4 regions of the Pantoea ananatis PA13 genome follow, and region 3 is predicted to be linked to each of the others. Evidence: riboswitches for the same ligand, from Rfam matches in the RefSeq annotation. Region 3 holds a riboswitch; each other region holds the start of a gene.
The links. Region 3 has a riboswitch for thiamine pyrophosphate ahead of thiM (hydroxyethylthiazole kinase). Riboswitches for the same ligand answer to the same signal wherever they lie in the genome.
Positions count from the first base shown of each region.

Region 1 (7,940 bases), 1.8 Mb from region 3:
CTAGTGCATCACAGCCCGTTTCAGCAATGGCTTCCAGCCACTGGCCACCATTCTTGGTAAACAAGGTGATGGGCACACGACGTCCTTCGTTCTCATGAAGCACGCTGTCGACAATTTTATGCATGTAGTAAAGCGAGAACTCACGATAGTCGTTCCCGGTTAACACGCCGCCCCAGGTGTCAAAGACCATCACCGACTGCGCACCGGCGCGGATCTGGGCATTAAGATAGAGGATGACACTGTCGGCCAGCTTATCCAGCATGGCGTGCAGCGTGGCAGGCTCGGCATACATCATTTTTTTGATCTTGGTGAAGGCTTTGCTGCTTCCCCCTTCAACCATATAGGTCGCCAGCGTCCAGGGGCTGCCTGAGAAGCCTATCAATGGTACTTCGCCGTTGAGGTTTTTACGGATGGTGCGTACCGCATTCATCACGTAACCCAGCTCCTGTTCAGGATCGGGCACCGGCAGGCGATCGACATCAGCACGGCAGGTAATCGGGTTGGAGAAGCACGGGCCTTCGCCTGTTTCGAAGTATAAACCCAGCCCCATTGCATCAGGGATGGTGAGAATATCACTGAAGAGGATCGCCGCATCCAGCTTAAAGCGACGCAGGGGTTGCAGGGTGACTTCGCAGGCCAGTTCGGCATTTTTGCACAGCGACATAAAATCGCCTGCCTGGGCGCGCGTTGCCTTATATTCCGGCAAATAACGCCCGGCTTGCCGCATCATCCATACGGGGGTGACATCTACAGGCTGGCGTAACAGGGCGCGCAAATAACGGTCGTTCTTCAGTTCACTCATCTCAGGACTCTCTCGGTATCAAGCGAGTAGTGTAGCACTCTCACGCCTCAGCGCGGCAGAGGGCCACCGTATCTTCAATTAATCGACGGGCGACGGTACCGGGCGGCGGCAGTAAAGGCAGCGCATCAAAGCGGAACCATCCGGCGTCCAGCAGCTCTTTGCCGTCATGTTGTAACTCGCCGCCATCATATTCCGCCATAAACGCCATCATCAGAGACTGCGGGAAAGGCCAGGGCTGCGAGGTGACATAGCGGACATTCCTGACACGCACGTTGCTCTCTTCCATTACCTCGCGCGCGACGGCCTGTTCAATGGTTTCGCCTACTTCGACGAAACCGGCCAGCACAGTGTAAATGTTATTACGCTGGCGCGCATGGTTAGCCAGCAGGATCTCGTCCCCCCGGCGAATGGCGACGATAATGCAGGGCGCAATCTGTGGATAGTAGCGTTCACGGCAGTGGCTGCACAGGCAGGCAAATTCACGCTTGCTGGCGTGCATCTCATGGCCGCAGTAGCCACACCAGCGGTGAGAGCGATAAAATTCGGCCAGCTGTACACCGCGCCCTGCCAACTGAAACAGTCCCGGATCTTCGTTAAGTAACTGCCGCAAAGACAGCATATCCTCCGAACGTGTTTCGCAAATCAGCCAGACATTCTCCCCCTGCCATTCGCCAATTACGCGCCCCTGATGACCCGTCAGGCCAAAATGCTGCGCATTACCGTGAGGCAGGTCTCCTTGCGGTAACCAAATTTTTTGTTCACTGCTGACAATCCACCATCCAGCGTCTACGCTTGAAATTTCGCATTGCATTTATTTCGTCATCCTTAGCGTCAACCCGCACGCTGAAGTCCCGATGTTAAGTGTGTAGATGAACAACTATACCCAAATAATTCTGGTTGCAAGACGACAACACGCTTATTTCTCCCCGGCAGGCTCGTGGAAAACAAGCGCACTTGACGCATCGCTAATCTGAAATATGAAGGTGCATAACTCATACGGAGTTAACTATGCTCAACCAGTTAGACGTTCTGACCAAACGCGTAGGTGGCAGTAATGAACTGGTCGATTCATGGCTGGCCGCTCGCCGCCAGTTACTGGTTTCTTATTACCATTTGGTCGGTATCAAGCCAAAGAAAGAGGCACTGACGCGTCTGGATGAACAGGCACTTGATAACTTTTGCCATAATCTGGTCGATTATCTTTCATCCGGCCACTTCAGCCTCTATCAACGCCTGATCGGAGAAATGGACGGTACCAGTCCGCTGTTGGCAGCAACGCAGATTTATCCCTCGCTGGAAGCCAACACCGAACAACTGATGAAGCTGTATGACGGACACCTGCAGCAGGCGATCGATGACGATAACTACGTCACCTTTCAGAATGCGCTATCGGAGGTCGGAGAAGCCTTGGAAGGACGCTTTACGCTTGAGGACAAACTCATCCAGATGGCATGGGATAATCACCTGACCCCGCCCGTGGCTAACGACAGCGAAATTGCCCGCCCCGCCTAAAACCTAATCGATTGTAAAAGACTTGTGATTAGCCAAAAGCCCCCTTATGCTGAGTGGGCTTTACGTTTAACGCCGAACGTAGTCGGTGTTTACGGTTGATACGTCATCTACGGGCGCTGTTCATGCTATCCCTTTTTCCCGGGTGAAGCCGAGCGGGCGCCGTAGCGAAATCGTTGAAACCTCATCTTGTCGGAGTGCCTAAGGGCTGAGACCGTTAATTCGGGATCCGCGGAACCTGATCAGGTTAGAACCTGCGAAGGGAACAAGAGTAAATTTATACGGTACGCCACCGAATGGTGTCAGCAGTGCCGTTACTCCTTCCGAACTCCGGACAAGCAACCTTCCCTCTTACTGGAATATTGCTATGTCTACTGCTAAAACGACCCGTCGCGAACAACGTGCTCAGGCACAGGAATTCATTGACTCTCTTCAGGGCGGCAGCGCCTTCCCTAATTCAAAACGTATCTGGCTTACCGGCAGCCGCGATGATATCCGTGTCCCAATGCGGGAAATTCAACTCAGCCCTACCCTGACCAGCGGCAGTAAAGAAGCGCCGGTTTATGAGGAGAATGAGCCCGTTCCGGTTTACGATACGGCCGGTGCCTATGGCGATCCCGCCGCACAAATCGACGTGCATCGGGGGTTGGATAAACTGCGGGCGCGCTGGATTGAAGAGCGGAATGACAGCGAAAATCTGGTGCAAATCAGCTCTGCCTACACGCAACAGCGGCTGGCCGATGACGGCCTGGATCACTTGCGTTTTGAACACCTGCCCACACCACGCCGTGCGAAGGCAGGCCACTGCGTTACCCAGCTCCATTATGCTCGTCGGGGCATAATTACGCCGGAGATGGAGTTTATCGCGCTGCGGGAAAATATGGGCCGGGAACGCATCCGCGGCGAGGTGCTGCTGCAGCAGCATCCGGGGCACAGCTTTGGCGCCCATCTGCCAGAAAATATTACCCCTGAGTTTGTGCGTCAGGAAGTGGCTGCCGGGCGCGCTATTATTCCGGCAAATATTAACCATCCCGAATCCGAACCCATGATCATCGGGCGTAACTTTCTGGTGAAAGTGAATGCCAATATCGGCAACTCAGCCGTGACCTCCTCGATTGAAGAAGAGGTTGAAAAGCTGGTGTGGTCAACGCGTTGGGGCGCCGATACCGTCATGGATCTTTCCACCGGCCGCTATATCCACGAAACCCGTGAATGGATTTTGCGTAACAGCCCGGTGCCTATCGGTACGGTACCGATCTATCAGGCGCTTGAGAAAGTTAACGGTGTGGCAGAAGATCTGAACTGGGAAATTTTCCGCGACACATTGCTGGAACAGGCCGAGCAGGGTGTGGATTATTTTACGATTCATGCAGGCGTGCTGCTGCGCTATGTGCCCATGACCGCGAAACGCCTGACTGGGATTGTCTCGCGTGGTGGTTCCATTATGGCGAAGTGGTGCCTGTCGCATCACAGAGAGAGCTTCCTGTATGAGCACTTCCGCGACATCTGTGAAATTTGTGCGGCCTACGACATCTCATTATCACTGGGTGACGGCCTGCGTCCGGGATCGATTCAGGATGCCAATGACGAAGCGCAGTTTGCGGAACTGCACACCTTAGGTGAGCTGACGAAAGTTGCCTGGGAATACGACGTGCAGGTGATGATTGAGGGCCCCGGCCATATTCCCATGCAAATGATCCGTCGCAACATGACCGAACAACTGGAACATTGCCATGAAGCGCCGTTTTACACTCTGGGCCCCCTCACCACTGATATTGCTCCGGGTTACGATCACTTTACCTCCGGCATTGGTGCCGCGATGATTGGCTGGTTCGGCTGCGCCATGCTGTGCTACGTCACGCCCAAAGAGCATTTAGGTCTGCCAAACAAGGAAGATGTTAAACAGGGCTTAATCACGTACAAGATCGCCGCGCACGCAGCCGATCTGGCCAAGGGTCATCCGGGCGCGCAAATCCGCGACAATGCGATGTCCAAAGCACGTTTTGAGTTTCGCTGGGAAGACCAGTTTAATCTTGCACTGGATCCGCATACGGCCCGGGCTTACCACGATGAAACCCTGCCGCAGGAGTCCGGTAAGGTGGCCCACTTCTGCTCTATGTGCGGCCCCAAATTTTGCTCAATGAAAATTACCCAGGAAGTGCGTGACTACGCCGCAAGGCAGGAAGCCGAAGCCCAGGCGATTGAGGTGGGGATGGCGAAAATGTCTGATCATTTTCGTGAGCGCGGCGGTGAGCTGTATCACCCTGCGACCGCAATAAAGGAGGAATAAATGGACGCCTTTCCCGCAACCGCATCACGTCTGGGGCTCTATCCGGTCGTTGACAGCGTGGAATGGATAGAGCGCCTGCTGGAAGCCGGTGTGCGAACCCTTCAGCTTCGGATCAAGGATCAGCCGGACGAGGTGGTTGAACCCATGATTATTCGGGCTATCGCCGCAGGTAAGCGCTATCAGGCACGTCTGTTTATCAATGATTACTGGCAACTGGCGATTAAACATCAGGCCTATGGCGTCCATCTGGGTCAGGAAGATTTAGAGGTCGCTAACCTGCAGCAGATCCTGCACGCAGGCTTGCGGCTGGGACTTTCAACTCATGATGATGCAGAGCTGGATCGGGCGCTGGCACTGCGCCCTTCCTATGTGGCGCTGGGGCACATCTTCCCCACCCAGACGAAGGCCATGCCCTCTTCCCCTCAGGGCGTAGCTGAACTTAAGCGCCATTTGGCCCGGCTGCACGGCATCTCAACAGTCGCGATCGGAGGCATCAGTATTGATCGTGCGCCAGAGGTCCTGGCCACCGGGGTGGGCAGTATTGCGGTGGTGAGCGCGATTACTCAGGCAGAAGACTGGCAGGAGGCCACGCGTGTTCTGCTGCGGCTTGCCGAACCCGAAACGGCGTACTAACGCGCGTCAGCGCCCAGAAATACCTGCAGCCTGTGCAAAAGGCTGTTAAAGAGTGGAAAGCCGCGCACGGCAATGAGTATTACGGCTGGCGCGGTTTTTTTATGCTCAGTAAAGTCACAGGTGTCCGGCCGGAATGGCCGGACCAGGGCCAGTTCCCTCCTCTTTCTGGCCCTGCTCCTCAACCACAGGTAAAGAGGTATGTGCCCTTGGCCGATCGTGGACACATGCCGCTATCGCCTGCTCAACGGCGCTGCCCGTTATCGCCAGTGCCCGTTCAACTTTATCGCTGGCAGGCAAGGCATAGTTCAGGCGCAGGCAGTTGCGATATTTGCCCGAGGCGGAAAACAGCGAACCCACAGCAATCTGTATCCCGGACTCCCGCAGCGTATTGTTAAGTTGCACGGCGTCAAAGGCTTCTGGCAGTTCAATCCACATCAGAAATCCCCCCTGAGGCCGCGTGACGCAGATTCCACAGGGGAAATAGTGCCGAACCCAGCAAATAAAGGTTTCGTAGTTGTGTTGGTAAACCTGACGCATCCGCCGCAGATGGGTCTGGTAATGCCCCTGATGAATAAACTCTGCAACTGCGTGCTGAGGCTGAGTCGCAGTAGACCCGGTTCCGATGTATTTCATATGCAGAACCCGATCGCGGTAGCGCCCCGGCGCCACCCAGCCTACGCGCAGACCCGGCGCCAGCGTTTTTGAAAATGAACTGCATAACAATACGCGCCCGTCTTCATCCATCGATTTAATGGATGAAGGCCGTGGATACTCCCAGGCCAACTCGCCATAGACATCGTCTTCAATAATCGCGGCGTCAAAACGTTGCGCCAAGGCCAGCAGGGCGCGCTTGCGCTTCTCTGGCATGATGAAACCAAGTGGGTTATTACAGTTGGGCACCACAACGACGGCCTTAATCGGCCACTGATCAAAGGCCAGCTCCAGCGCCTCAAGACTGATGCCCGTTACCGCATCGGTGGGGATCTCAATGGCGCGAATGCCAAAACCGCGCAGCGTTTGCATGATGCCGTGAAACGATGGTGATTCCACGGCGATGATATCGCCTGGCTGGCAGACAGCGCGAACGGAAACAGACAGGGCTTCATGGCAACCCGTCGTAATGACAATATCTTCATGGCTGAGCTGACAGCCACTGTCAATCATCAGCCGGGCGATCTGCTCTCGCAGGCAGGTCACCCCATACAGATTATCGTAATTCAGCAGAGTGCTTTCCTGCTTCTGTGCCTGCCGACTAAACGCTTTCCAGAGCGGCTTCAGGGTAGACTGTGTGAGATCCGGCATGCCGCTGCCCAACTGCAATATGTCATCTTCCAGCCGGCTGTTAAGCAGATCAAAGACCGCATCCCACTGCGTGATTTCCACCGGGCGCTGTACCGGTCGGGTCAGTGCCGGAATGGGCGGCATCGCTTTATGCGGCGCGACATAATAGCCCGAACGGGACTGCGGGATGATCAACTGTTTCTGCTCCAGCAAATAATAGGCCTGTTGCACGGTGCTAATACTGACACCGTGTTCAGCACTCAGGCTGCGCACCGAGGGCAACCGTTCGCCGTTCCGATACAGCCCCTGCGCAATGCGCTTTTCCAGCAGCATGGCTAAATGTTGATAACGCGTCATTGTATGCCTTATGAAGTTTGATTGCCCCGCAAAGCGGTACAGATTAACGCTATTTCTACCATTCAGATGCGTCAACGCGCAATCTGTATGTTAAATATTTGTTCCTGGTGAGTCTGTATCGAACAGACGGTCTACGTGAAAATGTTTCTCAGATAAACAACGAGGGGCAGGATCATGGGATATGAAGAAAACCGCGCGGCTAAGCCATTTGTCATAAGACCGTTTCGGTTCTTGCGCATTGTCTGGGGGAGCATCCGACGCTGGCAATGCCAGCGGGAAACCCGCGCTATTTTGTCCAGGCTTAGCGATAGTCAGTTAAAAGACATTGGGTTAAATCGACGCGATATTCACTGATGGCTTAAAGATAAAAAAAAACCCTGCCAGAGCAGGGTTTTTTATCAGGCGTTTGACGATTACTCGTCGTTGTTACCGCCCAGACCAGCGTTCAGCAATTCAGCCAGGCTTGCAGAGGCTTCATCCGCAGTTACCTGCGGTGCAACCGGCACTTCGCCTGCCGCTTTGCGGCGCATACGATCCTGATGGTATGCATAACCGGTACCGGCAGGGATCAGACGTCCCACGATAACGTTCTCTTTCAGACCGCGCAGTTCGTCGCGCTTGCCTGCAACTGCCGCTTCGGTCAGGACACGCGTGGTTTCCTGGAACGATGCAGCAGAGATGAACGATTCGGTTGCCAGTGACGCTTTGGTAATACCCAGCAGGTCACGCATGAAGGTAGCGCCCACTTTTCCGTTCGCTTCAAGTTCACGGTTAGAGATCTTGATGCGAGAGAATTCAGCCTGCTCACCTTCCAGGAACTCGGTGCTTCCCGCGCTCATGATGGTTGCTTTACGCAGCATCTGACGAACGATGACTTCGATGTGCTTATCGTTAATCTTAACGCCTTGCAGACGGTAAACTTCCTGCACTTCGTTAGTGATGTAACGGGTAACCGCATGCACGCCACGCAAGCGCAGGATGTCATGTGGTGACTCTGGGCCATCGGAAACCACGTCACCGCGCTCAACACGTTCACCTTCGAACACGTTCAGCTGACGCCATTTCGGA
Region 1 covers NC_017554.1:4,419,542-4,427,481, forward strand. Annotated here, with positions in the region: gene hemE (uroporphyrinogen decarboxylase) at 1-802, opposite strand, end outside; gene nudC (NAD(+) diphosphatase) at 843-1,613, opposite strand; gene PAGR_RS20825 (Rsd/AlgQ family anti-sigma factor) at 1,811-2,314, shown strand; TPP riboswitch at 2,495-2,593, shown strand; gene thiC (phosphomethylpyrimidine synthase ThiC) at 2,679-4,601, shown strand; gene thiE (thiamine phosphate synthase) at 4,602-5,234, shown strand; gene PAGR_RS20840 (aminotransferase-like domain-containing protein) at 5,349-6,872, opposite strand; gene PAGR_RS23360 (DUF1127 domain-containing protein) at 7,047-7,226, shown strand; gene rpoC (DNA-directed RNA polymerase subunit beta') at 7,286-7,940, opposite strand, start outside.
Region 1: linked by a shared signal. The riboswitch ahead of thiC (phosphomethylpyrimidine synthase ThiC) and the one ahead of thiM (hydroxyethylthiazole kinase) in region 3 are both predicted to bind thiamine pyrophosphate.

Region 2 (7,940 bases), 2.1 Mb from region 3:
CCAGGGCGCTGGTCAGGCCGTATTGCTGCTGCAGGTGTTCACGCCACCAACCGTTGACCTTCCCGGCCAGTGCCCGGCCAATTGCCTCTGCCTCGTCTTCATCCCGGGCGGATTTCAGCCAGACAAAGGTCGAATCGGTGTCGCCATAAATCACATCGTAGCCTTCGGCTTCAATGAGTTCACGGGTTTGCTGCATGATGGCATGACCGCGCAGTGTGATAGACGAGGCCAGGCGAGGGTCAAAAAAGCGGCAGGCGCTGGTGCCGAGCACGCCGTAAAACGCATTCATGATGATTTTCAGGGCCTGCGACAGGGGTTTATTGCCCTGTGTTTTTGCGGTTTCGCGCCCCTGCCAAATCTGCTCTACGATGGCGGGCAGGCAATGCGTCTCACGTGAGAAGCGCGCCTCGCGAAAACCGGGCACCGAGTCCGCATCCGTTGGGTGCGCCAGACCTTCGATGAGCCCGACGGGATCGATCAGAAAGGTGCGGATAATCGAGGGATACAGGCTTTTATAATCCAGCACTAACACGGAATCATACAGGCCGGGCCGGGAATCCATCACGTAGCCGCCGGGGCTGGCTTCCGGCGCCACATCGCCCAGATTCGGGGCGACAAAACCGGCCCGGTGCATGCGGGGGATGTACAGATGACCGAATGCCGCGACGGAGCCACCGTGGCGATCGACTGCCAGCCCGTTAACGGCTGCGCGCTCCAGTAAAAACGGCATGATTTCGGTTTTATGAAAGATGCGCGTGACCAGCTCGCAGTCCTTCAGGTTGTAGCGCGCCAGCGCCGGTTTATCGTTGGCAAAACGCCAGTTGATCTCTTCCATGCGCTGCCATGGGTTATCAATGGCTTTGCCTTCACCGAGCAGCTGTTGCGAAACAGATTCCAGACTAAAAGAGGGAAAATCCCAGAAGGCGGATTTCAGGGCATCAATGCCGTCAATAATCAGGCGACCTGTCGCCTGGGCAAAAAACACGCCGGGTTTAAACCCATGCTCGCGCCACTCCAGCGCGGCCTGCTGGCGGCCAAGACGTAACGGAATGCCGTAGCGATCGGCGTGTTTCTGCAGCACGCGCAGGTCAAACTGCACCACGTTCCAGCCGATGATCACATCCGGATCGTTATCGGCAAACCAGCGATTCAGCGCCTCCAGCAACTGCGGGCGGCTCTCAAGATAGATAAGTTCGAAATCCAGTTCGCTGGCGTCGCCGTTAGGCGGTCCCAGCATGAAAACCTGGCGCTGTCCGCAGCCTTCCAGACCAATGCAGTAAAGCTCGCCATGCTGGGTCGTTTCAATATCCAGCGAGACCCACTTCAGCGGGGGCCGGTAATCGGGATGGGGTTTCAGACGGGCGTTAACCCATGTGTCGCCCTGAATGTCACCATCAAACCACACGGGCGCGGTAATAAACCGTTCCATTAGGTAGCGTTCGGGTGGACGAATGTCGGATTCATACAGGGGGATACCGCTTTCGCGCAGTTTCTTTTCAACCCACTGCAACTGGCGATGCTGCCGGCAGTACAGGCCAAATACTGGACGGCGGCGAAAATCTTTTAATTGCAGAGGCTGCATCCGCAGCTGGCGCTCGCCCTGCAACAGCGTGTCGACCTGCGCCTGATATTCACAGGGAATAAACGTCACGGATTCCTGTAAAGGCAGCACAACGCGCTGAGCACCCTCGTCGGTGGCCAGCCACAGCGTAATTTCGGTGCCTTGCGGCGTGTCGCGCCAGTGACGGCTGAGCAGAAACCCTGCGCGGGGCTTATTCACGTATTCTCCAGGCAGATAGCGAGTCGGACATCTCATTGACCAGTATAACATGGATATTTATACAGTGTCTGCCGGTGCGTTTTGTCAATATTGGCCTACAATTCTTGCCTTGACGCTGTGATGTCTGCTCTGGACAATCCAGCCTTCTGCTTTTTCTGAGGATTGATATGGAAGCCTGGGTTGAACACCTGATTACACAGTCGCTGGAGTGGGCGCTGTTTGCCGTCGCGCTGGTGACGTTTCTGGAGTCATTGGCGTTCGTGGGGCTGTTACTCCCTGGCACCGTCATGATGGCGAGCCTGGGTGCGCTGGTGGGCAGTGGACAGATCGGCTTATATCCCGCCTGGGCCGCGGGCTTCATTGGCTGCCTGCTGGGCGACTGGGTTTCCTATGGCATTGGCTGGAAGTTTCAGGGGCCGCTCCATCGCTGGAAATACCTGCAAAAGTACAAAGGGCTGCTGGATAAGACCGAACACGCGCTGTATCAGCACAGCATGTTTACCATTCTGGTCGGGCGCTTTGTCGGGCCAACCCGGCCGCTGATCCCGCTGGTGGCGGGCATGCTGGAATTGCCGGTACGCAAATTTCTGCCCCCCAATCTGATCGGCTGTATTTTATGGCCACCGCTCTATTTATTGCCGGGTATTCTGGCAGGCGTCGCGATTGATGTTCCGAAAGAAGCCCAGGGCGGCCATTTCATCTGGCTGTTATTAGGCGTTGCTATCCTGGTATGGCTGGGATGCTGGCTGTGCTGGCGCTGGTGGCGCAGTGGAAAAACGCGCGACTGGGCGACGGCTTATTTGCCACCCGAACGTCTGCGCTGGCTGGCGCCGCTAAGTTTTGTGGTGGCCGTTGCGGCGTTCGTCGGCATCCAGTTTCATCCGATGATGCCGATTTTCCGCCACCTGTTGTGGCAGGTCTTTATCGGTTAACGGCGCGGGATGCCGAGCACATCGGCTTCCCGTATGTTCCCTGACAACAGTGCGTCCGTCGATCCCTGCCAGTAAACGCGTCCATCCACCACCACCACGCTACGTGGCGCTATCTGCTGTGCGTCTTCAAGACTGTGCGACACCATCAGCAACGTAATCGCACGGGTTTCGCAGACGGTGCGCACCAGATTAAGCATCTCGCCGCGCAGGGCTGGATCGAGCGCCGAAAAAGGTTCATCCAGCAGCAGCACCGGGCGATCGCGCAGTAAACAGCGTGCCAGGGCAACGCGCTGGCGTTGTCCTCCCGAGAGCTGGCCCGGCAGGCGTGACAGCATCTCACTGAGTCCGACCTGCTGCGCAATGGTCGTCACCTGCTGGCGCTGATCTGAGGTCAGCTTCAGACCGGGATGTAAGCCCAGCCCCAGGTTCTGTTCTACGCTCAGGTGCGGAAACAGGTTATTTTCCTGAAACAGCATTGATACCGGGCGCTGGGCGGGCACGCTATTCGTATGGTCAACATCGTTAATCGTCAGGCTGCCCTGGCTGACGGGCAGAAAACCGGCAATCAGGTTTAATAACGTACTTTTACCTGCCCCGCTTGGGCCGAGAATCGCCAGTCGTTCGCCGCGCCCGGCGTGAAGGGAAAAACGCATCGGCAAATGCTGATACAGGTAAGTCAGATTATTCAGTGTCAGCATGGCGGCCCGGTAATTTTTCCATCAAGGTGAACAGAGACAGGCAGAGTAGCAGCAATAACAGTGCAGTAACGGCGCCATCGGCACCGCGATAGGCGCCTATCTGCTGATAAAGGTAGAACGGCAGCGTGCGGAAATCGGCATTACCAAACAGCGCCACGATGCCAAAATCACCAATCGACAGCACGCAGGCAAACGCCAGCGCCTGCGCCAGCGGACGTTTCAACGCCCGGAGTTCAATCAGCCACAGGCGGTTCCAGCCGCTGATGCCCAGTGCCCCGCACAGGTGGGCGTAACGTTCAGCGATATCCCGCATCGGGTTTTCCAGCACTTTCAACGCGTAGGGAATCGCGATTAACGCATTGGCAAAGATCACCACGCCATCCGCGGAGTCCGGCAAGCCGGTCGTGGCGTTCAGTAGCAGGAAAAAGCCGGTTGCCAGCACGATACCGGGCATTGCCAAAATCAGCATGCCGCTGGTGTCCATGATCTGTGCGGCGAGTGTATGCCGCCGCAGGCGCAGCTCCCGGCTGCTCCACAACAGCATGGTGGTCAGGACCAGACACAGCACGCCGGCGCCGAGCGCGATACGTAACGAGGTCAACGTTGCCTGCCATAACGCCGGTTGCTGTATCGCGCCCCGAAGCCCGCCATCCAGACCATTTACGATCACCGCCAGCAGCGGCGGCAGCAGCAGCAGCAGGGCGAAAAAGATGATGGCGGCGTCGCTGACGCGGGCCAGCGTGGAATCCTGAGGATCGCGCCAGCCGTGCAGTTGCGGGCTACCCGCCGGAATGGCGTTGCTGAAGCGCTGGCTGAGGAGCACCAGCACCAGGCAGCAGCTGAGCTGAATCAGCGCCAGGAGCGCCGCGCGGCCCGGATCGTAGTCATAGCTTAACGCCTGGAAGATGGCCAGTTCGATGGTGGTCGCCTGCGGCCCGCCACCCAGCGATAGCACGGTGGCAAAACTGGCAAAACAGAGCATAAAGATTAATGCCCCGGTGGGCAGGAGCTGGCGGCGCAGCCAGGGCCATTCAAGCAGCCGGAAATGATGCCAGCCACGTATGTTCAGTTGGGCAGCAAGCTGACGCTGTTCGGCAGGAATGCTTTCCAGCGCCTGCAGCATCAGGCGCGTGGCCAGCGGCAGGTTGAAAAACACATGGGCCAGTAAAATTCCCTGAAGCCCGTAAGGCGAGAAGTGATAGTCCACGCCAAGCCAGGCGCAAAGCTGCGCCAGCCAGCCCACCCGACCATAGACGGTGAGCAGGCCGAATACGGCCACCAGCACGGGCAGAACCAGCGTCATGGCGCACAGGCGCAGCAACACCTGACGTCCGGGAAAGCGCCGCCGATAAAGGGCTCGGGACAGTGGAATGGCCGGCAGCAAGGAGAGCAGGGCGGACAGCAGCGCCTGCTTAAACGAAAAGCCAATAACATGATGCAGGTACGTATCCTGCAGGACAGACCGCCAGTCGGTCGCTGGCGCCGCCATCCACAGTGCTGTGAAGGCCAGCAGCGCCACGCTGCAGAGCAGCAGCGTGGCGAGCGAACCCGGAATCAGCCAGAAAGGGATTAACGGCTGACGGCGCGTTGCCATTGGCTAACCCATTGCGAACGGTGGCTGGCAACCTCTTCCGGTGAAAACTGCAATGTTGTCTTCGGCACGCTGAGCGAGGCAAACCCGGCGGGCAGGTCAGTTTTGATCACCGGATACATCCAGTTCCCGGTAGGGATGGTGTTCTGAAAGGCTGGCGTAACCATGAATTGCATAAACTGTTCTGCCAGTTTGGGCTGCTTGCTGTTCGCCAGTCGGGCGGCCACCTCAACCTGCAGATAGTTGCCTTCGGCGAAGGATGCCGCAGCATAGTTATCTTTTTTCTCTTCAATGATGTGATAAGCCGGTGACGTGGTATAGCTCAGCACCAGATCGCTCTCGCCTTTAAGAAACAGGCCGTAGGCTTCACTCCAGCCTTTGGTGACCGTGACGGTTTTCTTCGCCAGCTTTTGCCAGGCCTCAGGCGCGTTGTCCCCGTAAACCTTTTGCATCCACAGCAGCAGGCCAAGGCCTGGCGTGCTGGTGCGAGGATCTTCATAAATCACGCGCCATTTCTCTGGGCTTTCGACCAGTTCTTTCAGGCTTGTAGGGGGATTTTTTAGCGTGTTTTTGTTGTACACGAATGCGAAATAACCGTAATCGAACGGCACAAAGGTGGTGTCCTTCCAGCCGCCGGGCACCTGCAGCTCACGGGTATCCACGTCGCTTTTGGCAAACAGGCCGGTTTGCTGCGCGGCCTGCAGAAGGTTGTTATCCAGGCCTAGTACCACATCGGCCTTTGTGTTCTTGCCTTCCATACGTACACGGTTCAGCAGCGAAACACCGTCTTCCAGCGCGACAAATTTCAGCTCGCAACCGCACTGGGCTTCAAAGGCTTTTTTGACGGCCGGACCCGGCCCCCAGTCAGCGGAAAAGGCGTCGTAGGTGTAAACCGTCAGGACAGGTTTGGCCGCAAAGACCGGGGCAGAAAGTAACAGCAGCACGGGCAGGACGTTTTTTAACACTTTGCGCTCCTAGGGCGGCAGGGTTGAGTCGCAAAGGATCTGAGCAAAACAACCTCTCAAATCCCTACGTCGGTATTAACCGATTCAGGTTCGACGGGTATTTCTCAGCGCCCTGACACTGTGGAAAGGGGCACCCCGTTGAGAACGCCACATTCTAGTCATTAAATGCGCAAGGGGAAAGGCTCACAGCGTAGGCGGGGCAAACCAGGCGGATTTAAAATCAAACCAGCCCAATGTATTCATCCGCACGCCGCGCATACTGCGCTGGCCCTCCAGCAGCAGCCAGTGATGAAACAGCGGATGAAGCCAGCTATTTTCCACCAGATATTTACCCCATTCAGCGAGGGAGAGCGTTTTTTCACGCCAGCGCGTGGCATCCTGCTGCCAGTTAACAGGCAGACAGTGCTGCATCAACGGCGTTTCGTATAACAGGGCAAACAGGGAATATTCGAGGGGCAGGGTAAAATTGACGCTGCCCAGCCAGATATCACTCTCGCCTTCGCCCTGATGCCAGCTTTCGTAACTGACTTCCCGGGTGTTCAACGTAACGCCCTGTTCTGCCAGCAACGGACGTAAGGCATCCGTAATACTGACATGCTCAATATGCTGGTTATACCAGGTTAACGTCAGGCTCGTGAGGCCCGCCGGTTTGTCCACTGGGGTCAGATCGCGGCGATGGTGCCAGCGGGGTAGCAGGCCGTAAGCCGGGAACCAGTAGCGCTGATAACCCCTGCCCGCATTATTGAGGAGTGCAATCGGGTTAAGCAGGTCGCTGAGCCAGCGTCGAATGTCTCGATCGGCCATTTTTTCTGAACGCTGATCGAACAGTAAATAGTAGCAACCTTCTTCAAGCCGGCTCTCTTCCTGTTTCTCATCGGCTTTTTCGCCCTGCAGGCGAACCCCTGCATAAACCAGCTCGTCACTGATCTCTGGCAGTACCCACACCGACACATCATCGATCAGCGCGCGATAGCCAAAGTAGTCGTCAAACGCTTCTATCTTCAACTGGCTGTGCTGATTACGGACGACCCGATAAGGACCTGTTCCCACAGGTTGACGGGCAAAATCGCGAATTTCAGGCCATTCCCGTGGCAGAATCATGGCGCTGACGCTGCCCAGCAGCCAGGGCAGCCAGCTGTCGGGCTGATCCAGATAGATATCCAGGGTCCAGGGGGCCGGTGAGTCGAGCCGTTGGATATGAGAAAACAGGGGATACTGACGCAGGCGTTCCAGGCTTGCGATCACATCGGCCATGTCCAGCTCCCGGCCATGATGAAAACGAATGGCAGGACGTAAATAAAAGCGCCAGTGGAGATCGGATGTTTGCTGCCAGTGATGGGCGATATCGGCCTCGATTTCCCCCTTTTCCTCATTTATGCGCGTCAGGCCGCTAAAGATCTGGCGGGCAATATGGGTTTCCGAACGGCGCAGGGGCGAACCGGGTAACAGATTCAGCAGAGGGCGATAATAGAGGACGCGCAAAATATGTTTGCCCTGGCGGAAGCTCCGCCCCAGGTGGGCGCTGATCATCTGTCTGACCTGATCTTTATCCCCCACCAGCTGGACTAACTGATCGATACGATCCTGCTCCAGAAGATCTTCGGCACGCTGCTGCTGCAGCGCCAGCCCGGTGTAGCAGAAGGTCATCAGGGAACGTTTGCCCCGTCCGGCTTCGGCCTGCCAGGTGAGCCAGCCAGCCGCTTGCATTCTGTTGAGCAGGTTTCGCATATGGCGACGCGAACAGTGCAGCAAATCAGCCAGTTCGCCCAGGGTTGTTTCCTGTGGTTGTCCCTGGCAATTTTGCCACAGACGAATGAACTGCTGCTTCAGACGTGATGACGACATAAAAGAGGAACTCCCTGATAAAGGTGCTCTGTTTTTCTTACCCCATTTTAGAGGCAATCTTTCCTGTATTGGAAGAGCGGGAGGCATTCAGTAATGAATGGCGCTCTGACATGGACTGGCAGCGATGTC
Region 2 covers NC_017554.1:3,785,781-3,793,720, reverse strand. Annotated here, with positions in the region: gene polB (DNA polymerase II) at 1-1,780, opposite strand, end outside; gene PAGR_RS17990 (DedA family protein) at 1,948-2,712, shown strand; gene thiQ (thiamine ABC transporter ATP-binding protein ThiQ) at 2,709-3,410, opposite strand; gene thiP (thiamine/thiamine pyrophosphate ABC transporter permease ThiP) at 3,394-5,004, opposite strand; gene thiB (thiamine ABC transporter substrate binding subunit) at 4,980-5,966, opposite strand; TPP riboswitch at 6,010-6,114, opposite strand; gene sgrR (HTH-type transcriptional regulator SgrR) at 6,150-7,811, opposite strand.
Region 2: linked by a shared signal. The riboswitch ahead of thiB (thiamine ABC transporter substrate binding subunit) and the one ahead of thiM (hydroxyethylthiazole kinase) in region 3 are both predicted to bind thiamine pyrophosphate.

Region 3 (7,940 bases):
CCTCTGTAGCAGACTCCAGGTCGTGCCGGACAAAATACCGATGATTAATGGGTTTTTCAGCACGCTGATCAAGGTTCGTTTAAAGCCCCCCAGTGAGAAACTGCCCTGTTTGGACCACTCCACCGATACCGTCAGCAAGGTCCAGAGAATCAGGCTGTTAAACACCAGCACCAGCGCGACGGAGGGGAGTGCCGCTTGGCCAAGCAGGACGGTAGCAACCGGAATCCCCAGCATCACGTTGTTCGAGAACACGCCGCCCAGGGCAAAAACCGATCCGGCTACGCCATCCAACTGAAACAGGCGCGATGCGACAATCCGTCCCACAATGAAGACCAACAGGCAACTGCCAAAAAACGCCAGCAGCAGGCGTACATCGACCGGTGGACTGTTATAAAAATCACTCATGATGCGAAACAGCATGCAGGGCAGGGCGACATTGAACACAAAACGGTTCATGCCTTCGCTGACGGTAACGGGCCATCTGCCAAACCGGATAAGGCAGAATCCCAGAAAAATCAGGATAAATAGCGGGGCGGAAAGGTAGATCTGGTGTCCTAGTGTATCCAGCAGGAATGGCATAAGTGTAAGCAATCCAGTGACTCAGTAACCGCAAGACTATCAAATTGCTTCAACCACGTAACCTGGCAAAACAGGGCGCGCGGTCAGCCAGATCATCCCAGCCAGCGACGCGCCTGATCATCACTGATATCGCGGTAATAAACCCGATGGATAACCGTATCGCAACGTTGGCAGCGGGCAGAAAGATAGGTGGAATAATAATATCGGCCAGAAGGAGAAACCGCACCCTGACGGGTGATACTAATGTCGGTCCATCGGTGACGATGAGGAATAAGCGCTAAGAATCGCATCATGCTTCCTGTAAAGTATGAAGTGCTCTGTTTATTTGTTTTTTACGTTTATGCGTTTACTTTTAGGGTGCGATGTTTTTGGCAGGTTTAATTTATTAATAGATGATGTAACAGGGGCGAATATTATTGTTAAATAGCGAAACGGCTTTCGCGGCTATTACGTGCAAATTTAGAGCCCGCAGCATTAAGCCTTTTTTTGTGAAGTTGGTGGTTGATCGAGATCATGCAAAAGCTTTGCATATCAAATCGAAAAAATAATAAGAGCCTTGCTTAAATCAGAGCGCTTACTTAAGCTTTTGTTCGTAACACGACTCGGGGTGCCCTTCTTTGTGAAGGCTGAGAAAAACCCGTATTACCTGATCTGGATAATGCCAGCGTAGGGAAGTCTGATGCCTGACCGCATTCGCCTTCTTGTCCGCCGGTTGGGAGTTATGATGACACATCAACCGCAACACCTTTCTGATGCGCAATGCGCGCCCATTCTGCAACAATTTCGCCGTCAGTCACCGCTGGTGCACTGTATGACCAACGATGTGGTGCAAACGCTAACGGCTAACGTTTTACTCGCCCTTAATGCCTCTCCGGCCATGGTCATCGACGCTGAAGAAGCGGCGCAGTTTAGCGCGGTTGCCGATGCGCTGCTTATCAATGTCGGTACGCTAACCCACGATCGTAAGCAAGCGATGCAGGCTGCGGTGCTTGCAGCAAACCAGGCGGGCACGCCCTGGACACTGGATCCGGTGGCGGTCGGCGCGCTGACGCTGCGCACCGCGTTTTGCAAGCAGCTACTCGCGCAGTCGCCTGCAGTGGTTCGCGGCAATGCCTCAGAGATTCTGGCGCTGGCGCAGCAGGCAGAAGGCGGACGCGGTGTTGACAGCCTGCATTCGGCCGAAGCCGCACTGCAGGCAGCCCAACAGCTGGCAAAAGCCTTTGATACCTGTGTCGTCGTAACCGGCGAAGTAGACTATGTCACCGATGGGCAGCGCACTTGGGCGATTACGGGCGGCTCGCCGTTAATGACGCGGGTGGTCGGCACCGGCTGTGCGCTTTCAGCGGTGGTTGCGGCCTTTGCCTGTTTGACAGGTGACCGACTGATCAACATCGCCTGCGCCTGTCGGGTGATGGCGCTGGCTGGAGAAAAGGCCGCGCAGGATGCAGATGGACCGGGTAGCTTTGCGCCTGCTTTCCTGGATGCACTCTGGACGCTGGAGGCACCTGATGAAACGCATTAATGCCCTGACGATTGCGGGGACCGATCCCAGCGGCGGGGCCGGTATCCAGGCCGATCTGAAAACCTTCTCTGCACTGGGCGCTTACGGTACCAGTGTGATCACGGCGCTGGTGGCGCAGAATACCTGCGGCGTGCAGTCGGTATACCCTGTTGCGCCAGAGTTTGTGACCGCCCAGCTGGACTCGGTGCTGGATGATGTGCGCATCGACAGTGCGAAGATTGGCATGCTGTCTGAAACAGAAATTGTCGAGCGGGTGGCCCATGGCCTGCAGCGGCGGGAAATTCCCTTTGTGGTGCTGGATACGGTGATGGTGGCTAAAAGCGGCGATGCCCTGCTGAATCCGGATGCGATTGCCTGTGTGCGAGATCGTTTATTGCCACAGGTGTCATTGATTACGCCAAACCTGCCCGAAGCCGCTGCACTGCTGGGATGCCAGGTTGCCCTCAATGAAGATGAGATGCTCACCCAGGGCGAAGCGCTACTGGCGCTGGGCTGCCAGGCAGTGCTGATGAAAGGCGGTCATCTCGATGGTGATGAAAGCCCGGACTGGCTGCTGACCCGGGCAGGGCGTCAGCGCTTTAGCAGCGTGCGGGTAAACACGCGTCATACGCACGGCACTGGCTGTACACTGTCCGCCGCGCTCGCGGCCTTACGTCCCCGGCATGACAGCTGGGAAGCGACGATCAGTGAAGCGAAAGCCTGGCTGCAGCAGGCATTACTGGCGGCAGATTCGCTGGAAGTGGGCAACGGGATTGGGCCGGTGCACCATTTCCATCAGTGGTGGTAGCCCATCGTGTTTCGCCTTGCAGACTGGCAAGGCGTTAATCCTCTTCAAACCAGGCGCTGTTTTGCTTGATGACTGGGGTGATCGAAAACATCATGGCCTGCAAATGATGGCGCAACGCCGCCTCAGCCTTGACGGGATCGTTTGCCTTCAGCGCCGCAAAAATAGCATCATGCTGTTCTATCAGGGTTTCGGCGGGCGCAACGTCATTCAGGGTTAAATAGCGTACCCGATCCATGGTGGCTTTGATGTTTTCAACCGTTTCCCACGCCAGTGGACAGCCGATGCTCTCAGCGATGAGGCGATGAAACTCATCGTCCAGGCTTAAGAACATCTGGCTATCGCCACGGGCAGCGGTGATGCGTTGCAGTTGCAGGTTATGCTCCAGCGCCATCAGCCCTGACTCTGCGATTTCCTCAGCAGCGCGACGGACCACGGCAATCTCCACGGCCTCACGAATGAAACGACCATCTTCGACCCGTTTAGCCGAGATCCTGCGCACAAAGGTGCCGCGCTGCGGCAGGATCTGAACCAGACCGGCTTCCGCGAGCTTGATAAAGGCTTCCCGCACCGGCTGACGTGAGAGGTTGAACCGGGTGGAAACCTCTTTTTCCGAGAGCAGTGCACCAGGCTGAATTACGCACGTCACGATATCGCGGCGCAGATAGCGGTAAACCTGCTGATTCACCGGTTCGCTGGTGGTAATGGTGTAAGAAAGTGTCATATCGCTGTCCGTTTTATCTTCGGCCTGGCATCAGGCGATCGCATCAGACCTCAGGACCGGCAATGGCCTGCTGAACGCTGGCACGGGCTCCCTGAGCGGCAAGCTGCAGGTAACAGGCGGTAAGTTGTTTCACCAGCGCATCGTTTTTAGCAAGATCGTCGCCAAATACCCTGCTGATGTTGAGTAACGCCCGCACGCGAGCTTCACCGTCATCACTTTCCGCTACGCAAGTGGCCAGTTGTGCGTTCAGCGGATCGCGGATCTCGATGGGCTCGCCTTTTTCGTCCACTGCGCTGACATAGCGCATCCAGGCCGCGATGCCCAGCAGCAGCAAGGGACACGGCGTGCCGTGGTCCAGATGCCAACGCAGGCTGTCGAGAAAGCGCTGGGGCAGCTTCTGGGTCCCGTCGGTCGCAATCTGATAAGTCCGATGCTTAATCGCCCGATTGGCAAAGCGGGCGATAAGCGCATCGGCATAGGCGGATAAATCGACATCCTGAATGGTCAGCGTAGGTGCCTGCTCATTGACCATCAGCGCCCGTGCCGCTGCGCGAAACGCGTCATCAGCCATACAGTCGCTGATGTGTTCGTAACCGGCAAGATAGCCAAGGTAAGCTAAAAACGAATGGCTGCCATTGAGCATGCGCAACTTCATCTGCTCAAACGGCAGAACATCCTGCACCAGTTGAGCGCCCGCTTTATCCCAGTCCGGTCGGCCGCTGACAAAATGGTCCTCGATCACCCACTGGAAAAAAGGTTCAGCTTCAACGGCGACCGGATCCCGTGAACCGATGCGCTGGCGCAGGGCGTCAAATGCCGCGTCATTCATGGCGGGCACGATACGATCCACCATGGTGGAGGGAAAGGTGAGGTTCTGTTGGATATAGTCAGCCAGGGAGGCATCGTACTGCCGGGCCAGCTGCATCACGACATTACGGGTTACGCGGCCGTTTTCTGGCATATTGTCGCAGGACATCACGCTAAATGGCGCGACTCCCCGTTCACGGCGGCGGCGGATTGCCGCGACAATCAGACCCGGCAGAGAGTGCGGCTGGTCCGGCTGCGCCAGATCGTGCTGAATATCCGCGTGCTGAACGTCAAGGTCGCCGCTGGCGGGCAGATGACAGTAGCCTTTCTCTGTCACGGTCATTGATACAATCGCCACGTCAGGCTGACACAGCGCCTCAATGACGGCCTCGATACCGTCCGTTTTGCCATGCAACGCGGACGTGATAATGCCGATTACACGGGTTTCTAAAGCATCGTCGCTCTTTTCTGTCAGCGTGTAGAGCAGGTCCTGTTCCCGCAGCGCCTGAATAAGAGCGCCGCTGTTCAAATTCACCTCGCAGTAACCCCAGTCGCTGCCCAGTTCAGCCAGCTTATCGCTACATAACGCCTGGTGGGCGCGATGAAAGGCACCAAACCCGATGTGTATCATTCGGGTTTTAAGCTGGCTACGGTCGTAGGCGGGGCGCTTAACATCAGCGGGAAGGTGGTCAATTTGCAGCATCATGCATCCTTGTGGCGGAGGGAGCGACAGGCCATTCCGGCGGTAAAGATGAAAAATTACGCGCCCCGCGACTACCATACAAGTTGGCGTGACGAAATTGTGAATGCAATCACGAACTGTTTACATCTAAGCCGGGAGTCTTCACTCCCGGTTAACTTAGCTCAGCAACGCGCACTGCGGTGGCAGGCGACAGCTTAGCGCACCTGGCATAACATCAATCGTAAACTCCTGTCCGGACAGCGGTTCGCCATCCAGATTAAACGTCATCTCATGCGATGAGCGGATCGTCAGGGACGATAGACGGGTGGAAATAATGCTGGGATTGTCCTCATCGCCGCCGGTCAGTGAGTGCAGCAGGGTAGGCAGTAACTCCTGCGCGGTGACCACGCTGATGTCGAGCAGGCCGTCGTTGATCAACGCAGCGGGACACAAACGCTGACCGCCGCCAGCCTGACGGCCGTTACCAATGCCAATGACCAGCGCATCGCCCTGCCAGCTAAAATCAGGTCCGGTGATTTCACAGCTGTCGGGCTTGAGTGTATCCATGCGCATCAGCCCGTGAATGAAGTAGGAAACGCCACCCAAGGCCGACTTCAGTTTTTCCGGCGTTTCAGTGGTAATACGTGTACCGAAGCCGCCGGTCGCCATGTTGATAAAGTAGTGATGCTGATTCACCCGGGCCAGGTCGATATCGTAGGCTTTGCCCTGAATCGCCAGACGCAGCGCAGGCTCGATTTCTTCAGGAATGCCGACGCTGGTCGCAAAATCGTTGGCCGTCCCCAGGGGAATAATGCCTAAGACAGGACGGTCGGCGACGTTGACGGACGCCAGGGCGGTGGCGATTTCATTGACGGTGCCATCGCCGCCGCCTGCCACCACGGTTTCAGCCTGTAATTCCAGGGCTTCTTCGACGTAGCGCTCGCCGTCGCCTTTTTCATACGTCACGCGCACGGCAATGTTGTAGCCCTCATCGCGCAGCTTAGTGACCGCTTCACGTAGATCATCATTGCCTGCGCCTTTACCGTTCAGGATCAGCAGCGTAAGCGATTGTTTGTCCATTATCTGTTCCTTGGAGATCTAAAGCGTAGTGAGTGGTTATAGCATAGCCGGAGAAGAAAAATGATTGGCGAAAAGGAGAAAAAAGAAAACCCGCACGGGGGAGCCGGGCGGGTGAATGAGGTGGATCCAGTTACAGCTGCTGATAATTGTTACTCATTGGTAGCAGGCAGCACTATAGAACAGCAAAATTAAGCCGTCTGTGATCCTACTCTTGCTTTTGTCAAAATGTGTCAAGCTGGCACGCGCGTGGCGTGCGGATCGCGTGTATCCTGACCCGCAGTAAAGTTGCGCAGCAGCAACGCAAATTGCAGGTCAACATCAGGCGGCACCTTCATCCAGACGCGATGTCCGTCTCCCGGCGCCACCTCCGTCGGCTCGCCCCGGCTGTTTTGCAGGGCATCCAGCGTACAAATCAGGTTGCCGGCGGGCGTCATGATCTCCAGGCTGTCGTGCAGGGCAAATTTATTTTTCACCACCACTTCCGCCCAGCCATCACGCAGCTCGCCGCTGAATTCGCCGACAAACTGCTGACGTTCCGAGATGGAATAGCCGTTCTGGTAATTCTGGTAGCTGTCATGGGTATGACGGCGTAAAAAGCCTTCGGTGTAGCCGCGATGCGCCAGGCCCTCCAGCGTTTCCAGCAGAGCGGGATTAAAGGGTTTGCCCTCGGCGGCATCGTCAATGGCTTTGCGATAGACCTGAGCGGTGCGAGCGCAGTAATAGTAGGATTTGGTCCGGCCTTCAATTTTTAATGAGTGAACGCCCATCTGGCTGAGCCGTTCAACATGCGCCACGGCACGCAAGTCTTTCGAATTCATAATGTAGGTGCCGTGCTCATCCTCAAAGGCACTCATCATCTCACCAGGTTTCATCTTCTCTTCCAGCAGAAATACCTTGTCGCTGGGTTGGCCGATGCCCAGGGTTGGCGTGACGTCCTGCACGGTAACCGGCTGATGGATTTCAACAATATTCCCCACCTCATCCTGCTTAGCCTCCTGCAACTGGTATTCCCAGCGGCAGGCATTGGTGCAGGTTCCCTGGTTAGGATCGCGCTTATTCATGTAACCGGAAAGCAGGCAGCGCCCGGAATAGGCCATACACAGCGCACCGTGTACGAACACTTCCAGCTCCATTTCAGGCACCTGCTGGCGAATCTCGGCGATCTCTTCCAGCGACAGTTCACGTGACAAAATCACCCGACTTAGCCCCATTTGCCGCCAGAACTTCACCGTTGCCCAGTTAACGGCATTGGCCTGAACGGATAAGTGAATGGGCATGGACGGAAACGCCTCACGCACCAGCATGATTAATCCGGGATCGGACATAATCAACGCGTCCGGCTGCATCTCAATCACCGGCGTTAAGTCGCGGATAAAGGTTTTCAGCTTGGCGTTATGCGGGGCAATATTCACAACGACGTAAAACTTTTTACCCAGTTCATGGGCTTCATTAATGCCCTTCGCCAGGTTTTCATGGCTGAATTCGTTGTTACGCACGCGCAGGCTGTAGCGCGTCTGGCCGGCGTACACGGCGTCCGCGCCGTAGGCAAAGGCGTAACGCATATTCTTCAGCGTTCCGGCTGGAGAAAGCAATTCTGGTTTCATGATGAACTCACTGATATCAGGTCAGCATGCCGCCTGGGCGGCACGTGCAGGGCTAAACCCTGCAAAAGATGCGGAATTGTAGGCAGTGAGAAAAAGGAAGTAAATTGATCTAAATCAATCTAAATCAAATGACAGATATCGGCTTCCCAGCGATAGCC
Region 3 covers NC_017554.1:1,638,547-1,646,486, forward strand. Annotated here, with positions in the region: gene PAGR_RS07730 (AEC family transporter) at 1-579, opposite strand, end outside; gene PAGR_RS07735 (hypothetical protein) at 672-869, opposite strand; TPP riboswitch at 1,173-1,269, shown strand; gene thiM (hydroxyethylthiazole kinase) at 1,301-2,101, shown strand; gene thiD (bifunctional hydroxymethylpyrimidine kinase/phosphomethylpyrimidine kinase) at 2,088-2,888, shown strand; gene PAGR_RS07750 (GntR family transcriptional regulator) at 2,923-3,609, opposite strand; gene PAGR_RS07755 (mannitol dehydrogenase family protein) at 3,653-5,119, opposite strand; gene yegS (lipid kinase YegS) at 5,276-6,178, opposite strand; gene PAGR_RS24235 (hypothetical protein) at 6,239-6,370, shown strand; gene trhP (prephenate-dependent tRNA uridine(34) hydroxylase TrhP) at 6,409-7,785, opposite strand; gene baeR (envelope stress response regulator BaeR) at 7,902-7,940, opposite strand, start outside.

Region 4 (7,940 bases), on a different replicon from region 3:
CGGACTGTCCCTGCCCATCGGGATAGCGCAGCACAGTTTCCATAACCACCAGCGCGGTGCCTGCGCCCTCAATGACCTCCATCCTGCCCTGCTCTACCACCAGCTGATGCTGAAAATAATTTGCAATTGCTTCAAAGGCGCGACGAATGGCTACGCGACCCGTAACGGTCATTCCGGGCTTCACAACCAGGCTGGCATCGGCAGCATAGTGTTTCATCAGGGCATCATAATTACCGGCTGATATCGCCCGGTCGCATAACCTGACAACCTCTAAAACGGGATGGTCATTCATCAGCACTTCCTCACACATAGCGGGTGTGCTAAGTATATCGCCATCAATGTTAAAAAGGAGTTATATATGTTTAGCCATATGGTTGTTGGTACGGATAATATTGAGCAAGCTAAAAAATTCTACGATGCTGTTTTTGCTGTGATCCGTTGCGAAGATCAGGGCATTGATGCCCTGGGTCGCCCTTTTTACGTTAAAAATCACCAGCGTTTTATTATCACTCAGCCCATTAATGGCAAGCCCGCGACCTTTGCCAACGGGGGTACCATTGGCTTTACCATGGCCTCCTCTGAAGACGTTTTCAGCTGGTATCAAAAAGGTCTCGAAAACGGCGGCACTTCGGCTGAAACACCGCCTCATGTCAGAGAGACGGATGGAAGATGCGTCGCCTATCTGCGGGATCCAACCGGCAATAAGCTGTGTGCTTTTTATAATCCGGCATAATTTTTTAACGAATTTGGTGTGCGCCTTGAAGCGCTCCCAAAAGCCGGTGGCGGATGGAGATTAACCTGACAGGGTTTCTGCCTGCGCTTCTACCGATTGCCCTTTCTCCCGGCGCGAGTTTCACGCTGGCGATGAACAGCGCGCTTACGGCTGGCCGCAGGGGGCTGGTGAAAACGCTGCTTGGTACCGCGCTGGGTATTTATACGCATGCTTTGCTGATCGGTCTGGGCCTGTCGACAGCGCTGGTTGCGTCCCCCGCGCTGTTTGCCCTGTTAAAAATAGCTGGCGTACTTTACCTGTTCTGGCTGGGCGGCCTTTTATTTATCACTGGCGTCAGGACCACGGCATTCGTGCTGAAGACAACAGGTAGCGCAATTACCGTTAAAGGTGCGTGGCTGGCTAATGTCGCTAACCCCAAAGCTATCCTGTTTTACCTGACGGTGGTTTCACAGTTTGTTGGCGACAGGGCCGGTATCAATGCCTTTCTGACGCTGGCAACAGTGCACATTGTCGTAATGAGCCTGTGGTTAGCGCTCTTCAGCCAGGCGCTGGTCTTCTCGTCGCAAAAAATCAATCCTGTCGCGCTGAAACGCTACGTCAATATCGGTGGTGGATTACTGCTTATCGGCATTGCCGTACGCACTCTTATCGCCTGACAGGTCTTTCGCCACCGACTCTCATACTTAAACAAGGAATACGGGAAAAATGATGGCACCTGTTCAGCACTGGCATAACGGCGAGTATGCCGTTACGACGGATAAGTCGCAGATGGATATCGGGGCAATACACCGTTACCTCACCCGTTCAAGTTGGGCAGCGGGAATTGATTATGCCACGGTCGCGCGGTCAATTGAAAACAGCCTGAATTTTGGGCTTTTTCATCAGCAGCAGCAGATTGGCCTTGCGCGATTCATTACTGATTACGCCACCTTTGCGTACCTGTGGGATGTCTATGTACTTGAAGAATGCCAGGGCAAAGGACTGGGCGGATGGCTGATCGAATGCTGTCAGTCACATCCCGTGGTTAACACATTGCGCCGGCTGTTGCTCTTCACCTCAACCGCGCCCTGGTTATATCAAAAATTTGGCTACCAGCCGGTAAACGAACCCGACTATGCCTGGACAATCACCCGGCCCGATATTTATCAGGCCAACCGCGATGCCCAGACGTAATCAGCCGCCTGTATTACCGATCTGCAATAATCGCCAGCCGCTGGCAGCCACGCGCCTCCAGGGCCAACGCGGCCTGAGCAGCACGCATGCCACTGGCACAGACCAGAACAATGCGTTTATCCGCGGGCGGCTGCCAGCCGGCAATGTGCTGTGGCAATATCCGCTGTGCATACTGGCTGACACTGACAGGTGCTTCCTCTGTCCTCCGTAGATCCACCACGCAGTCATCGGGGGTCAGCAAAGCAGGATCGATAAACGGGATGCCGGCCTTTTCGGGCTCAGGCGCATTATCGAACCGGAACTGACGCAGTTGCCATGAGACAAAATCACAGTTGATCATGCAGCCCAGTGGTGAGGGCGAAAAGTGCAGCAGAATGCTGAGCGCCATCTGCGCCTGTAAGGCGCCAAGGGTGGCAACCGCCGGGCCCAGCACGCCTGCGGTGTTGCAGTTACCTGAGGCTTTGGGTAATTGTGGGAACAGTGCGCGATAGCTGGGCGCGCCGCCGCAAAAACTGCCTGCATAACCCTGTCGCCCCAGCACCGAAGCGCAAACCAGCGGTAGGTTACGGGCAAAGCAGCTGTCGGAAAGCAGATAAGTCACCGCGAAGTTATCCGCAGCGTCGATAACTAAATCAATATCCACCAGTGCTTCTTCAATACGACTTGCCTGTAACGCTACGGGATGTGCTTCAACCACCGTATCAGGATTACGCTGTGCCAGCGCACGTTGGGCGCAAAACACCTTCGGCTCGCCAATATCGGCAGTCGTAAATAGCGTCTGACGATGCAGGTTATGCAGCGCCACGACGTCGTCGTCATAGAGCCGGATATAACCGATGCCAGCGCCCGCCAGGAGCGGTAATAACGTGGAAGCCAGTCCACCCGCGCCAACCACTAAGACGCGGGCAGCGGACAAAGCCTGCTGCCCCTGCTCGCCCACTTCTGGCAGCATTGTCTGTCGTTGATAACGTGCCATCTCTGCTCCTTAGCGAAATTGCGCCAGGCCGAAAACGGGCGTAGAGGCGGCAGCCATGTCGCGACGCTCCATCATGCCAGCCTGACGTGCCTGATATCCCGCTTCAATGGCGCGCGCAAATGCGCCAGCCATGCGAACCGGATCGCTGGATTTCGCCACGGCGGTATTCAACAGCACAGCATCAAACCCCAATTCCATCGCCTGAGCCGCCTGGCTCGGCGCACCGATCCCGGCATCAATAATCAGTGGAACGTCCTTAAACCAGGCACGCATCGTCCGTAAGCCCTCGATATTGCGTAATCCCTGGCCTGAGCCGATAGGCGCCCCCCACGGCATCAGCACTTCACAGCCCGCGTCCAGCAGTTTCTCGCCCACAATCAGATCTTCTGTGGTGTAAGGGAAAACGTGGAAACCCTCTGCACACAAAATACGTGCTGCTTCGACGAGGGCAAAGGGATCGGGCTGTAAGGTATCGGCATGACCGATCACCTCAAGCTTGATCCAGGACGTGGCAAACAATTCCCGCGCCATATGCGCAGTCGTCACGGCTTCTTTCACCGTGTGGCAGCCTGCGGTATTGGGTAAAACGCGTTTATTTAAGGTTTTCAGGAGATCGCGAAAGGCTCCGCCCTGGCTTCCTTCACGACGCAGACTCACCGTAATAATCTCGGCGCCGGATGCGCCAACGGCCTGTTGCAGAATATCCGGCGAGGGATAACCTGCAGTGCCCAGTAAAAAACGTGACTGTCCGCTAAAGTCATAAAACATCGTTAGCCTCCCTGCATCGGCGATAACACTTCAAGACGACAACCCGCCACAAGCGGCTCTGAGGAATAGCGCTCCCGAGGAACAAATTCGCCATTCACGGCACTGGCGACACAGCCAGCATCGATATGTTGTTCCACGAGTAATTCAGCCAGCGTGCGGGCTTCGGTTTCAATAGCAAGGCCGTTCAGTTCTATTTTCATCGCACTCCCTCGGACGTCAGTTGTTGCATAAGCTTCTCGGCCATCATCGGGGCCAGCAGGAAGCCGTGACGGTACATGCCGTTAATGGAAAAAATGCCATTTTCATAACGCACTTCGGGCAGATTGTGGCGGTAAGCCGGACGCAAACCTGTGCCGCTTTCAATAATGCGTGCTTCGGCGAGGGCGGGATGGATGCTGTAGGCTGCGCTTAACAGTTCCATCATAGCGCGCGCGCTGATTGGGCTGTCATCCTGGCTTTCGACCATGGTCGCGCCCAGCATAAAATGCCCCTGAGCCCTGGGCACCAGATAACAGGGAAAACGCGGGTGCAGCAGGCGAACAGGACGGGAAAACGTTATTTCGTCGGTGTGGAGAATAACCATTTCACCGCGCACGGCACGCAATTCCGGTTGGGATTGCCGGGCATGAATACCCCGGCAATCGATAATTTTCCCGCTGGGTTTACACGGGTGAAACCGGACCCCCGCATTCAGTAAACGCGTTTGTAATTGTTGCATTGCCAGCCGGGGATCAAGATGACCTTCTGCGGCAAAGAACAAGCCACGGGCAAAACGGTCTTCCAGCGCAGGTTCAATCTCTGCCGGCGTCACCCACTGATGTGATGAGGTCATGTTAGCGAAACGCGTTAACTCAGCACTGTCGCGCGGGGGCGCAATCACCAGGGTACCCTGCTGTTCCACGCCGCTGACCCTGGCCGACCACCATGCCGCAGCATACTGACCCCAGTCAACGACCTGCTGTGGCGCACTTTCCGCTTCGCACCAGGGCGCCAGCATACCGCCAGCCCAGTGCGATGCCGCGCGGCAGTCCGGTAAGGTAATGATTTCGACAGGTTCACCTTGCTCCGCCAGTAGCGTGGCGATACACAATCCGGACACGCCGCTGCCGAGCACTGACCAGCGGCTCATTGCCAGCCAACCTGACAGGATAACATCAGAAACAGGATTTTCACTTTGGCCTCTCTGTTAACAGTCAGAGACCCGTGATACAAGAAGGGAAAAAGCATGAGCCCGACAAAAGCAGACTCTGCGGCAAGTATCTGCCTGGGGCAAAGATACCCGTCTTCCTACGCCAGTATCAACTGGGTCAGGTTCTAAGGGTCGCTAAGCCGCGCATTGCGCTATTAGCCTCTCAGTCTCTTTGGCGAGACTCCCCTGACGGGTTCTAGTTTTATTTTAAGCCGCGCCTTACGTCAAGGCTGATGCAGCAATTTGTCGTTAGCGACTAAGGCACATTCAGGTAACGCAGCAGAGCGGTCATACAGGCTGCGCCCAAAATGATGGCGATCAGCGGCGCCCTGCGCCAGGCGAGAAAAATGGCAAACGACACGCCCAGCAGCCTTGCCATCCCGGCAAAATGCTGACCTTCGAACAACGTGGTGGTGGCTGCAACGGCCAGTAACAGTACCGTGGCCGCATCGGATAACACATTTTGCGTGCGCTCACTGACAGGCAACCGGTTACCCAGTTTGACGCCCGCATAACGAATGGCATAGGTTCCGGCAGCCAGCAAGGCAATGCCTGCAACTATCATCGGATGATTCATTTACGCGATCTCCACGTAAGCAGCCCTAACAACGAAAACAGAACAGGCATCCCTGCTGGAACAAATGGCGTGACCGCCAGCGACAGCACGGCGCCGGTAGCAGCAGGAATGCGGGTTCGGGGTTTGCGTAACGCCGGGAAGATGAGTGCGATAAGAATGGCGGGAAACACGGCATCCAGACCGATGACGGAAATATTCGGGATAAACTGGCCAATCGCGGCCCCGAGCATGACGGTGAACGGCCAGATCAATCCGATACCGATGCCGCACAGCCAAAACGCACTGCGGCGTTGAGCCATCTGCGGCTGAGAGATGCCGAACACCACACTTTCATCGTTCATAATGTGACAGCCGAGCGCCCCCCGCCAGCCTCTGCCCACTAAGTCTTTAACCGCAATGCCAAAGGGAAGATGGCGGGCGTTGACCAGCAAACCTGCCGCCGCCGCGGTTAACGGACTGCCACCGCCGGCAACGATGCCAATAAATAAGAATTCCGATGCGCCAGCCAGCACCAGCGTTGATAACGCCAGCGGTACCCAAAACGGAAAGCCATCAGCAGTGGCGAGCGACCCGTAAGACAGGCCGACAATGCCATCTGCGATACAGACCAGAAAAATTGCTTTTATAACGCCTTTATCCAGCGTGAATTTTTTTGCCAGCATCAACATCGAATCCCATAACGAACGATAAATCCATTATAATGAACATCGGATATGCATTACAAGACGAACGATACGTTCATTTTAACGAACAGGAAAAGTGATGAGCACGCCCATTGATATCATTGCCCGAGGTTTAGTAAGAGAACGCCAGCGTGCCGGCCTGACGCTGGCTGAAGTTGCTCGCCGGGCGGGGATTGCAAAATCGACCCTGTCTCAGCTTGAAGCCGGTAACGGCAATCCGGGTATTGAGACGTTGTGGTCGCTGTGTGTCGCGCTCAATATTCCATTTGCACGCCTGATGGAGCCGGAAACGAACCGGTTACAGGTTATTCGCCGCGGAGAAGGCCCCACGGTGGCTGCTGAGCAGGCTGATTACAAAGCCGTCTTACTGGCAACCTGTCCACCGGGCGCACGACGGGATATCTATCTGCTGCACATACAGCCCGGAAGCGAACGCTGCTCACAGCCGCATTCACCGAATACCATCGAACATTTAATTTTGACGCAAGGGCGCGCAGAGGTTGGGCCGGTTGATTCACCCGTTGAGCTTGAGGTAGGCGATTACATCAGCTACCCGGGCGACACTGAGCATATTTTTCGTGCGCTTGAGCCAGATACGCTGGCTGTGCTGGTCATGGAGCATGTGTGAAGGCAGGTTTCCCTGCCTTCGGTTAAATACAGACTTCCTGGGCTATTGCGGCGCTCTGGCTGAGGGAAGCCAGTGAGATAACACGATGCGCGCTTTTCTCCAGTAAGGCGAGATCGTGGCTGACCAGCAAAATGGCGCAGCGTTGCTGTGTTGCCAGTTCGCTAATCAACGCCAGCGTCTGCTGCTGAACGACAGGATCCAGGCGCGACGTCGGCTCATCCGCGAATAAAAACACAGGGTCCAGTAACATCACCCTGAGCAGTGAAAAGCGCTGAAGCTCGCCGCCTGACAAACCTGAAGCCGGACGGTTCAGCAACGCGTGCGCTAATCCCAGTTGTGCCATCAGTTCATCACGTCGTTTCACCGTGGCGTGGTTCAGCCGCAGAACATCATCGATAACTCTGGCCATCGCGATGTCAGGTGGAAATATGGCTGAGGGATCCTGATAAAGTTTTTGGTAACGTAACCTACTGGCAGCCCCTGGACGCACGACCTTGCCCGAATCGGGCGTTATCAAACCGCATAGCGTATCCCCCAGGCTACTTTTACCGCAGCCGCTTTCGCCATAAAGCCCCACGATTTCACCGGCCCGGAAGATTAGCGAGGCATTGTGAAACAGTTGCTTCCCTGACCGTTTCAGAGAAAGGCCCTCTGTCTGTAACACGATGGTTTCATCACAGGGTACTCGCGAGCCTGGCGCCCAGGCCTCAGGATCGGCCGCCAACAGCAGTTGGGTGTAAGGCGCTTGTGGACGGTATAACACCTGCCCGGCGCTGCCCTGCTCAACGACTTTGCCTTTATGCATCACCATGACCTCACCACCTAACTGCCGGGCCAGTGCAATGTCGTGCGTGATCGTCAGCAAGGTTTCACCCTGAGCCACCGCCGTATTTAACAGGTTACCCATTTCATCCCGCCGCGCGACGTCCAGCCCTTTAGTCGGCTCGTCTGCAATCAGCAGCGTCGCGCCCCCCGCGCGAGCAGCCGCGAAGCAAACCCGCTGGGCCATTCCCCCTGAAAGCTGCCAGGGAAAACGCGCAGAGGCATGCGCAAGCCCCAGTTGGTCGAGTGCCTGTGCCGCGGCCTGTTGTGCATCCCTCCTGGCTAAGCCCCGCACGTACCGGTAACCTTCCATGACCTGAGCGCTGACACGCATTGTTGGATCGAGCGCCAGCCCGGGTTCCTGGGGCAAAGACGCGATGCGATGCCCCCA
Region 4 covers NC_017553.1:265,995-273,934, forward strand. Annotated here, with positions in the region: gene PAGR_RS22710 (YybH family protein) at 1-292, opposite strand, end outside; gene PAGR_RS22715 (VOC family protein) at 359-733, shown strand; gene PAGR_RS22720 (LysE family translocator) at 787-1,389, shown strand; gene PAGR_RS22725 (GNAT family N-acetyltransferase) at 1,439-1,906, shown strand; gene PAGR_RS22730 (HesA/MoeB/ThiF family protein) at 1,920-2,882, opposite strand; gene PAGR_RS22735 (thiazole synthase) at 2,892-3,650, opposite strand; gene thiS (sulfur carrier protein ThiS) at 3,653-3,850, opposite strand; gene PAGR_RS22745 (FAD-dependent oxidoreductase) at 3,847-4,779, opposite strand; TPP riboswitch at 4,918-5,037, opposite strand; gene PAGR_RS22750 (AzlD domain-containing protein) at 5,096-5,416, opposite strand; gene PAGR_RS22755 (AzlC family ABC transporter permease) at 5,413-6,084, opposite strand; gene PAGR_RS22760 (helix-turn-helix domain-containing protein) at 6,179-6,727, shown strand; gene PAGR_RS22765 (ABC transporter ATP-binding protein) at 6,750-7,940, opposite strand, start outside.
Region 4: linked by a shared signal. The riboswitch ahead of PAGR_RS22745 (FAD-dependent oxidoreductase) and the one ahead of thiM (hydroxyethylthiazole kinase) in region 3 are both predicted to bind thiamine pyrophosphate.